2 regions of the Rhizobium sp. AN73 genome follow, and region 2 is predicted to be linked to the other one. Evidence: riboswitches for the same ligand, from Rfam matches in the RefSeq annotation. Region 2 holds a riboswitch; the other holds the start of a gene.
What was found. A riboswitch is a leader RNA that binds a small molecule or an ion and turns the genes downstream of it on or off. The one in region 2 is predicted to bind cobalamin.

Region 1: linked by a shared signal. The riboswitch ahead of RBH10_RS18475 (CbtB domain-containing protein) and the one ahead of RBH10_RS15335 ((2Fe-2S) ferredoxin domain-containing protein) in region 2 are both predicted to bind cobalamin.

The regions. Positions count from the first base shown of each region.
Region 1 is NZ_JARWME010000002.1:1,726,359-1,730,499, forward strand. It holds gene RBH10_RS18460 (type 1 glutamine amidotransferase family protein) at 1-453, shown strand, start outside; gene RBH10_RS18465 (hypothetical protein) at 457-771, opposite strand; gene RBH10_RS18470 (CbtA family protein) at 776-1,501, opposite strand; gene RBH10_RS18475 (CbtB domain-containing protein) at 1,512-1,694, opposite strand; cobalamin riboswitch at 1,853-2,079, opposite strand; gene RBH10_RS18480 (cytochrome c) at 2,193-3,113, opposite strand; gene RBH10_RS18485 (cytochrome c) at 3,309-3,743, opposite strand; gene RBH10_RS18490 (LysE family translocator) at 3,962-4,141, opposite strand, start outside.
Region 2 is NZ_JARWME010000002.1:1,091,987-1,096,127, reverse strand. It holds gene RBH10_RS15345 (ABC transporter permease) at 1-756, opposite strand, end outside; gene RBH10_RS15340 (ABC transporter substrate-binding protein) at 763-2,259, opposite strand; gene RBH10_RS15335 ((2Fe-2S) ferredoxin domain-containing protein) at 2,276-3,067, opposite strand; cobalamin riboswitch at 3,156-3,348, opposite strand; gene RBH10_RS15330 (chloride channel protein) at 3,605-4,141, opposite strand, start outside.

The sequences.
Region 1 (4,141 bases), 630 kb from region 2:
GGACGCCCCGTGATTTCGATGGGCGGGCTCAACGTTACTCCCGACACAAGCTATGACGCGCTTGATCCTGACAACATCGATGCGCTGGTCATTCCCGGCGGTCTCAGCTGGGAAAAGGGAACGGCTGCCGATCTTGGCGGGCTGGTGCACCGGTTTCGCGAGAAGGACCGGCTGGTTGCCGGCATCTGCGCGGCGGCAAGCGCGCTTGCGGGCACGGGCGTCCTTGATGACGTCGCCCATACCGGTAATTCGCTGACCTCGCACAAGGCCTATCCGGCCTATCGTGGCGAAGCGCTTTATCGCGACCAGCCGAAGGCGGTGATCGATGGCGGCATCGTCACGGCACCCGGCAGTGCACCGGTCAGTTTCGCAGCGGAAATTCTGAAAAGCCTCGGCCTCTTTGGTCCGGAAGCCGAGGCTGAACTTGGAATTTTCGCGGCGGAACACCGGTAAGGCTCACCGCCCGTCAAGTACGCGACAGACACGGGGCGCTGGCTCACCGCCCTCACCCGCAATTGCCCGGCGGATATCGCGGCTGTTGAGATGCAGGTTGCGACCGGCGGGCAAGGCCGAGCGTTTTATCTTCGCAAGTGCCGCAGCCGTAAAGGCGGCCTCGTGATCTCGAAAATAGGCGAGCGCCGCTTCCCGGTCGGGGTTTGCGCCAAGAACTGCCTTGAAGGCAAGGCGGTGCACGGCGCAGAAGGCGCCGTGACCGGGAACGGCAAAACGCAGCGCATCGAGTTCGTCACTCCATTCGGCTGCGTCCTGCATGGATTTAAGCCGACTGGAAACGCTTCAGGAAAAACGCACTCAATGTTCCGAGCAAGGCCCAGAAAACAAAGCTGGTCACGGTGGCGGCAACGATAAACTGACGCTCCAGCGGCAGCGGTGCCAGCGCGTGTTCGCCTTCCGGCGGCAGGGGCGCACCCACGACATGCGGGGCAACAATCAACACCAGCGCCAGTACGATGGCCCAGGGTTCGCGGCGAAACGCGATGAGCGCAATGCCGCCCGCGGTTGCGACAACCGTCGAAAGCCACCAGATTTGCCGTGCCTCAAGGGCGGCGGCCGGGCTTCCCGGCAGTTCCGGTGGCAGGCCGATCATCGGTGCGAGCATGACGGCGGCAAAACCGGCCACGCCCCACAGAAGACCTTCGCGCCAGCCGGCATTGGTGCCACGCAGCGAGATGAGGCCAGTCAGCACCAGCGCGTAACCGATCGCGGTCAGAACATTGGCAGCCAAGGTATAGGCGGTGCGCTCAAAACCATCGGCCGGAGCCCAGGCTTCCTCATTGTGCTCATGGGCGGGAACCGCAGCGGCATCCGCGCCGGTCGTGGCTGGAGCATCATGGCTGTGAGGCGCTTCACCGCCGGCATTTTCATAGGTTTCCGCCTTGAGGATCAGCGGTGTGGTGCCGAATGCCTGCATGGCCGAGACGGCAAGGCCACCGACGATACCGACGAGAACGGCGGTAAAAACGATATTACGAAAAAACGACATGCCTCACCCCTCAATGGCAGGGAAAAGCATTGGCATGACGTGTGTCATGCGCGGCATTGTGAACGGCTTCCACATGCGAAAAGCCGACAAAACCGACGACGAACAGGCCAAGCATGATCGCTGTCAGCGATTGTGCAAAGCTGCCCGTTTTGGCTGAAACGGCAGCATTTGCCGTATTCTGGTTGATGGACATGGTGACCCCTCTCCCGGCGCGACCCCGCGCCTTTAGACGCGGCGGAACGGCAAAAGCCGGACAGCCGCATGCGATACACTTCACCACGGGGATACGAGACTGACACAGGGAAGCAGCGTCGCCACCCTGAAATTCCGCTCTTCCGGACACCCCGCCGGCATGGACATTTCCGTGATGGCAGGTCTCCTGGCTTGCGGGTCAAAACCTGAAACACCTTCCCGGCATCGCCCTCGCCCAGATCCGGCGAGACAGCTTACCAGTGGCACTTCGCTTCAGGCTCTCCGCTCACAGTTGCGGGGGCAGCCACGAATGAGGATTTCTCCCTATCGTGTTCCCTTTTCACCTTCCGGAACGCCCGGAAGGAACCATCACAGGATTGTTATCCGTCGGGTGGGTGCGGGAGTCAATGGCGACGGCGCGTCCGACACCTCACGACGCTACCCTCTCGGCGTCATCCTCGGGTCAAGCCCGAGGATGACGGAGGAGAGGTATCACGCCCTACCGCGACGGTATCGCCTTCAGATAGGCGGCAATCGCGTTACGGTCGTCGGCGCTCAGATGCGCCATGTTCTGCTGCACCTTGACCATGGAGCCGCCGACGCTGTCGAATTCCGGGGTGAAGCCGGTTTCAAGATAGTTGGCAATATCGGCCGTCGCCCAGCTTCCGATACTTTTGGAACCGGGGGTAATATCGGGAATGCGGCCCTCGCCTTCCGGGTTGGGGCCACCGGCCAGCCATTTGCCTTCCAGAAAACCACCGAGTGCATTGCGCGGCGTGTGGCATTCGCCGCAATGGCCCGGCCCTTCCACCAGATATTGGCCGCGCAGCAATTCGGCATTGGCATCGGCAAGTTCAACACGGGGTGGCCCGGACGTATCGAAATAGAGGAACTTCCAGCCGCCCAGCGCCATTCGCATGTTGAAAGGGAACGGCAGCTCGTGATCCGGCGCGTCATTCTGGCTGGCGGGCAGAACGCGCAGATAACCGAAGAGGTCGTTGATGTCCTTCTGCGTCATGCGGGCATAGGAGGCATAGGGGAAAGACGGGTACAGATGTTCGCCGTTCCTGCCGACGCCGCGTGTCATCGCATCCCCGAATTCCGCCAGCGTCCAGCTGCCGATGCCATGCTGCGGATCGGAAGAAATATTGGGCACATGGAAGGTGCCGAAGGGGCTTTTCAGCGCCTGCCCGCCCGAAAGCGTCAGCAGCGCATCGCCCTTGGCATCAGGCGCCGCATGGCAGCTTGCGCAGCCGCCCGCCCAGAACAGCGTTTCGCCATTGGCCAGATCCGGTTCGCCAAGGCTTACCCAATGGCTCGGCGCCTGACGCACGGGTGCCGTGACCCAGGCAAAAATGCCGAAACCGGCAATCGCCGCCATCGCGACCCCGCCCGCGAGCTTCGTCCAAATGGAGGACATGACCCCTCTCCCCATGCTCACCTGATGAGATCAGGTGTCTTTTCAGCTCTAGAGCCGCATCCTGTTTAAACGGAAACGTTCAGTCTGCTCTATCTCTTTGTTTTTGCACATTTTCCTGACGAAAAACCGCTACGCGCTTTTGACGGAAATGCTCAAAAAAACGCCGCCGGGAAGCGGCGTTTCGAAGTTCAAGGATCACTTCTTCAGACGATAGGTCTGGTGGCAGGTGCCGCAATCGGCTCCCAGCGTCTTCATGGCGGTGGCGACACCGGCCTGATCGGCAGGGAGACCGGCCAGAACCGTATCCGCATCCGCGCCGAGCTTGGCGGCCTTGGCCTTGAAGTCCTCGAAATTTTCCCAGATGGCGGGTGCCGCAGCACTGCCGGTCTCGCTGCCTTGCGGAAACTGGTCGGGGAAAGCCTTGGCATTGGTGCTGATGGTTGTCACGGCAGCCTTGACGACTTCGGCGTCGTAAGGCTTCTCGCCCTTGGAGATAGCGGCGAGCGCACCCATGGAGCCGCCGATCTGCTTCATCATGCCTTCACGTTTTTCGACTTCGCCGGCAGCGTAGACCGCTCCGGCGCAAAGACAGCCGAAAAGCATGGCCGCCGCGATGGTTTTCAGTTTCATACATTCTCTCCTTGATTCCGGCGGGCGCCGGGCGCTTGACGCAACGGCGGGAGGATGCCCTTTCCGCTTGGCGAAAAGAAGTCACATTGCGGTGAATTTTTCCGTGAAAACAGAAGTCTAGGGCAGCGAACCGAAAAGACCGCCGCACTTTTCGGATCACCCGGCGCTCAAACAAAACCTGGAGTGGCAGGACCTCTTCCATCTCATCTTGCGCGGCGCTAGGACAAGGCTTCCCAGAGCGTCAGCAGGGCTGCGGCAATCAGCATGCAACCGGCGGCGCGGCCGATGAAAATCGTTGCGGCGGGCGACGAAACCAGCCACGCCCGGCTTTTATCCGCCGTCAGCGCCACCGCGCCATAGACCGTGAACTGGGTGACCGCCACCATCGCGCCCATCAC
Region 2 (4,141 bases):
GAGAATTTCCATGGTCGCCGTCGAGCCGATCACCCAGCCCGCCTCGGAGCGCACCGCCGAAAGCAAAGCGTAAAAAGCGCCACGATGCGCGTGACGCCAGAGAGCTTGCCGGCGCGAAAGCCCCTTGGCGAGAGCGGTGCGGAAATATGGCTGCCGCATCGTTTCCAGCATGTCTCGCCGATAGACGCGTGCGAAAACGGCAGCCGAATGCGAGGCTATCAGGATGACAGGCAACACGACCGCGGTAGCGTCAGTCGCGAAGGGACGGATCCACCGTAGCTGGACACCGAGAACCCAGAGCAAAACGAGCCCGAGCCAGAAGCCGGGCACTGCCTGGACGAAAACTGAAAACGCGCGGCTGGCCCGGTCAAAAATTCCACTTGGTCGCGCCGCCGCAAAGAAGCCGATCGGCACAGCGACAGCGATGGCGATGAGCATGCCGGAAAGGCCGAGCATGAGCGAGATGGGAAGACGCTCGCGGAACTCCGCAAAAACGGGTTCGCCGGTGCGGAAGGACCGCCCCCAGTCACCGCTTACAAAATCCGCAAGCCAATGCAGATAGCGCAGAAAAAGGGGCCGATCGAGGCCCCATTCTTCCCGGAGCGCGGCCACGGTTTCACTCGTGGCCGTCAAGTTCCAGACCCTGATGGCAATTTGCACCGGATCGGCGGGCATCAGGGCAATAAGCGTGAAGGATGCGAGCGAAAGCGCAAGCATTGCCAACACCGAGCGTATGCCGAACCGGAACAATTGCATCAGAACTTACTTGGCCTCGCCAATGTCGGCTCGCAGGACGTAATAGTCCGAGCCCCAGGGTTCGTAATTCTGGAGCCGTTTCGAAAGACCGACATACCAGACCGGCGAAACCAGGAAGGAGGCCGGAACGTCCGTGAACAGTTTTGCCTGCGCATCGAGAGCGATTGCGGCCCGCTCATTAGCCTCACCAGCCGTGGCAAAGCGGTCGAGGATGGCATCGAAATCCGCAGAAGCATATTTCGCATAGTTGAGCGAAGCGCCGCTGCGCAGCATGGAGTTGAGGAAGAAGGCCGGATCGCCATTGGGCGCGGTGTGTTGCGCCCAGAGTGCGATATCGAATTCGCCGGCGGCCGCCACATCCTGAATGTTTTCAACGACCTTCGTGTCAAGCTGGATGCCGACCCGGGCGAGCTGCGCCTTCACCACAGGCAGCATGGTCACGAGATCGGGGCGCTGCGGATAGGTGATGGCGAGCAGGCGTAGCGGCACGCCATCCTTTGCGCGGTTCCCTGCCCCGTCCTTGACCCATCCCGCCTCATCAAGAAGCACTTCGGCTTTTTTAATGTCTGTCGGCCGGGGCTGCTTTCCGGCAAAGGGGAAGTAGGCTGCATAAGCGCCGGTTGCCGGCTCACCGCCGTTGATCGCGGCAGCCAGTTCCTTGCGGTCGAAAGTCAGGTCCAGCGCCTCGCGCACTTTGATGTCGGTGGTAATCGTCCGTTTCGTATTGAAGAAGGCGAGATATTGATAACCAACCGGGAAGGACTTGATCGTCAGGTCCGGATTGGCCTCCAGCCGCTTCACGACCTCCGAAGGTAGTCCGAAGGCGAGGTCCAGTTCGCCCGCTTCCAGCGCAAGGGTTATGCTCTGCGCGTCGCCGAACCTGCGGAAATCGACAGGAGACCGGGAACCTGCATCGGTAAAATGCGTATTCGGCGCCAGTTTAAGCGACGTATCCGCCTTGAAATCCGCGATCTGATACGGCCCGGTGAAAAGAGCCTTGCCATCGGCGGCAGGCGTATAGGCAACCAGCGGCCACTCCGCAAACAGCGCCTGCAGGAAGGAAACAGGCTTCTCCGTGGTGATGTTGAGCGTCAGCGCGTCGGCCGCTTTAAAGTCCAGCTTTCCACCCGTCGCGAGCGCCGCCTTGTTGGTTGCGAAAGTATGCTCGAAACCGGCAGCAAGCGCTGCTGCCGTTACCGGAGAACCATCGGAAAAGGCGCGGTCCGGTTTCAGCATCACGGTCCAGGTCAAATCGCCGGTACGTTCGGCTTTATCGGCAAGATCAGGCACAAGCCTGCCATCCTTGTCGACGGTAAAGAGGTTTTCACCCACGCCGTGACTGACGAGAGCCCAGCCGTTCGAGCCCTTTGCCGGATCAAGGCCGCTCGTGATGTAGGTGGCGCCAACGCGCAATGGTTCGGTGGCGAGGGCATTGGCTGCCGCTCCCGTGATGAAAGCCGCAAGCCCGGCTGCCGCCAGACGCGAAAAGCTCTTTGCCGACATTATGTTTCCTCTCATGCTATTCAGATAGATTGCGCAGCCGCTGTTTGCGGCCGGTCGGGTGATAGGCAAAATCGTCGACGACACACCCGCCAAGCAGGTGTTCGGCAACGATGCGATCGACAGCTTCCTCGGTAACACCGCCGTAATAGGTGCCTTCGGGAAAGACCTGCATGACCGGCGCAAGGTTGCAGGGGCCGAGACAGGTCGATTTGGCCGTCATGGTGCCGTCGCCGGTTACCCTGAGCTTCTGTCGTTCCTGCTGGTTGCGCAGATGACCCCAGATCACATCCGCACCCGCCGAATTACACGGGCCGCCCTGACAGACGAGAACGCGGCGTTTCTGCGCAGGCACCAGCGACCCCTCGCCCGCCGGACGCACTGAGGATGAAAGATCAAGCGCCTGCGCCGTTTCGGCGAGGTCTTCGAGAAGACGTACCATCAGGGCGCTGGAGGTGGGGTTGGCCGCTATTGAAAGCGATGGCCACGGGCGCGAATCCGCCGCCCGCCATCGTTTCAGGGTTTTGATCAGCCAGTTGTGAAAGCTCGGCTCCAAGGGCAGCATCAGCGGCACGAGGAGGACATCGCCGACATCCTCCTCGATAAGCTCGAACAGCGCTTCACGCAAAGACGGCGTGCCTTGCTCGGTGAACGCGAAACGAACGATTTTCGCTCCGCGCAGCTGGCCGGTAAGCGCTGCCAGACGCCGCATGTCCTGATGCGGTGCTGCCGCAAACGCCGATTTGGCGACAAGCAGCACGGCGTCGGGCGCGGATGGCTCTCGATTGGTTGGTTCGGTTTCGGTTGTCACAATGCCTCATTCACGAGGCGGCAACGAAAATGACGGGCCTCCAGCGGAATGCCGGAACAGCCATCATCCCCATGGCACCCCCCGACCACGGAATTACAATTTGTCAGGCAGGTCTCCTGGCTTGCGGGTCAAAGCCACCTCGCCCGTCTTCCCGGCATTGCTGCCAGTGACATCGTGGGCGATCGGCTCACCGCTTACAGTTGCGGGACAGCTCCGGGTTTTCACCGGATTCCTCTTAGCTTCCACCGGGTGGCGGAAGAACCATGACGGAGCGAACCTACACTGCCGCCGGTCGCTGTCAACCGCCTGCACGGGTAGTTCAACTTCGATATGAAAGACCTCTTCGTTTGCGTGACTGTTATGTTATAAAGTAACGTATACATAGCGCACATCACCAGTCAAGCCTCAGCTTTACGATGTGATGCCACGTCGGTTCACGCACCGTCTTCCCTGACGCAGAGGCCAACCACATAAAGGAACGTGACTCATAATAAAGTTATTTTATATCAATATATAAATAGAATTTTCTAATGTAATTTATAGCTCGCCGGACGCCTCCCGGCGTCTCTGCTCGAGTTCTTCGCTATAGCGCCTCAGCGTATGGCTCTCGGTGAGCAGGCCAACCGGGCGGTTCTCGATCTTGTCGTTGACAACGACCAGTGCTTCGCTCTCCGCTGCATCGAAGGCTGCCGCTGCCTGGCGCGCATTCATTGCCGGCAGCAATATGTCGTTCTTGTAGTGCAGATAGGTTTCGAGGCTGATCGTTGAGGGATCGCGATCCATCGGGTCGGCGTAGATTTCGGGTACAAGGACGATACCGGCATAACGCCCGTCATCATGGGTCATGATCACCCGTTGCGTCGAACCGAGCGGAAACTTCTCCTTGAAGGCCGGAAGACCCATGCTGACATTGGCCTTGCGAATATCGGCGCGCATCATCTTGCCCACCGTCAGGTCGCGTATCCAGCCGATATCATGGGCGCTGCGAATGCTTTCGCCCCTGAGGTGAAAACGCCAGGTCGCGAAGGAGTAACCGAAGGTCGTGCGCACCACCAATGACGTCGTGATCACGGC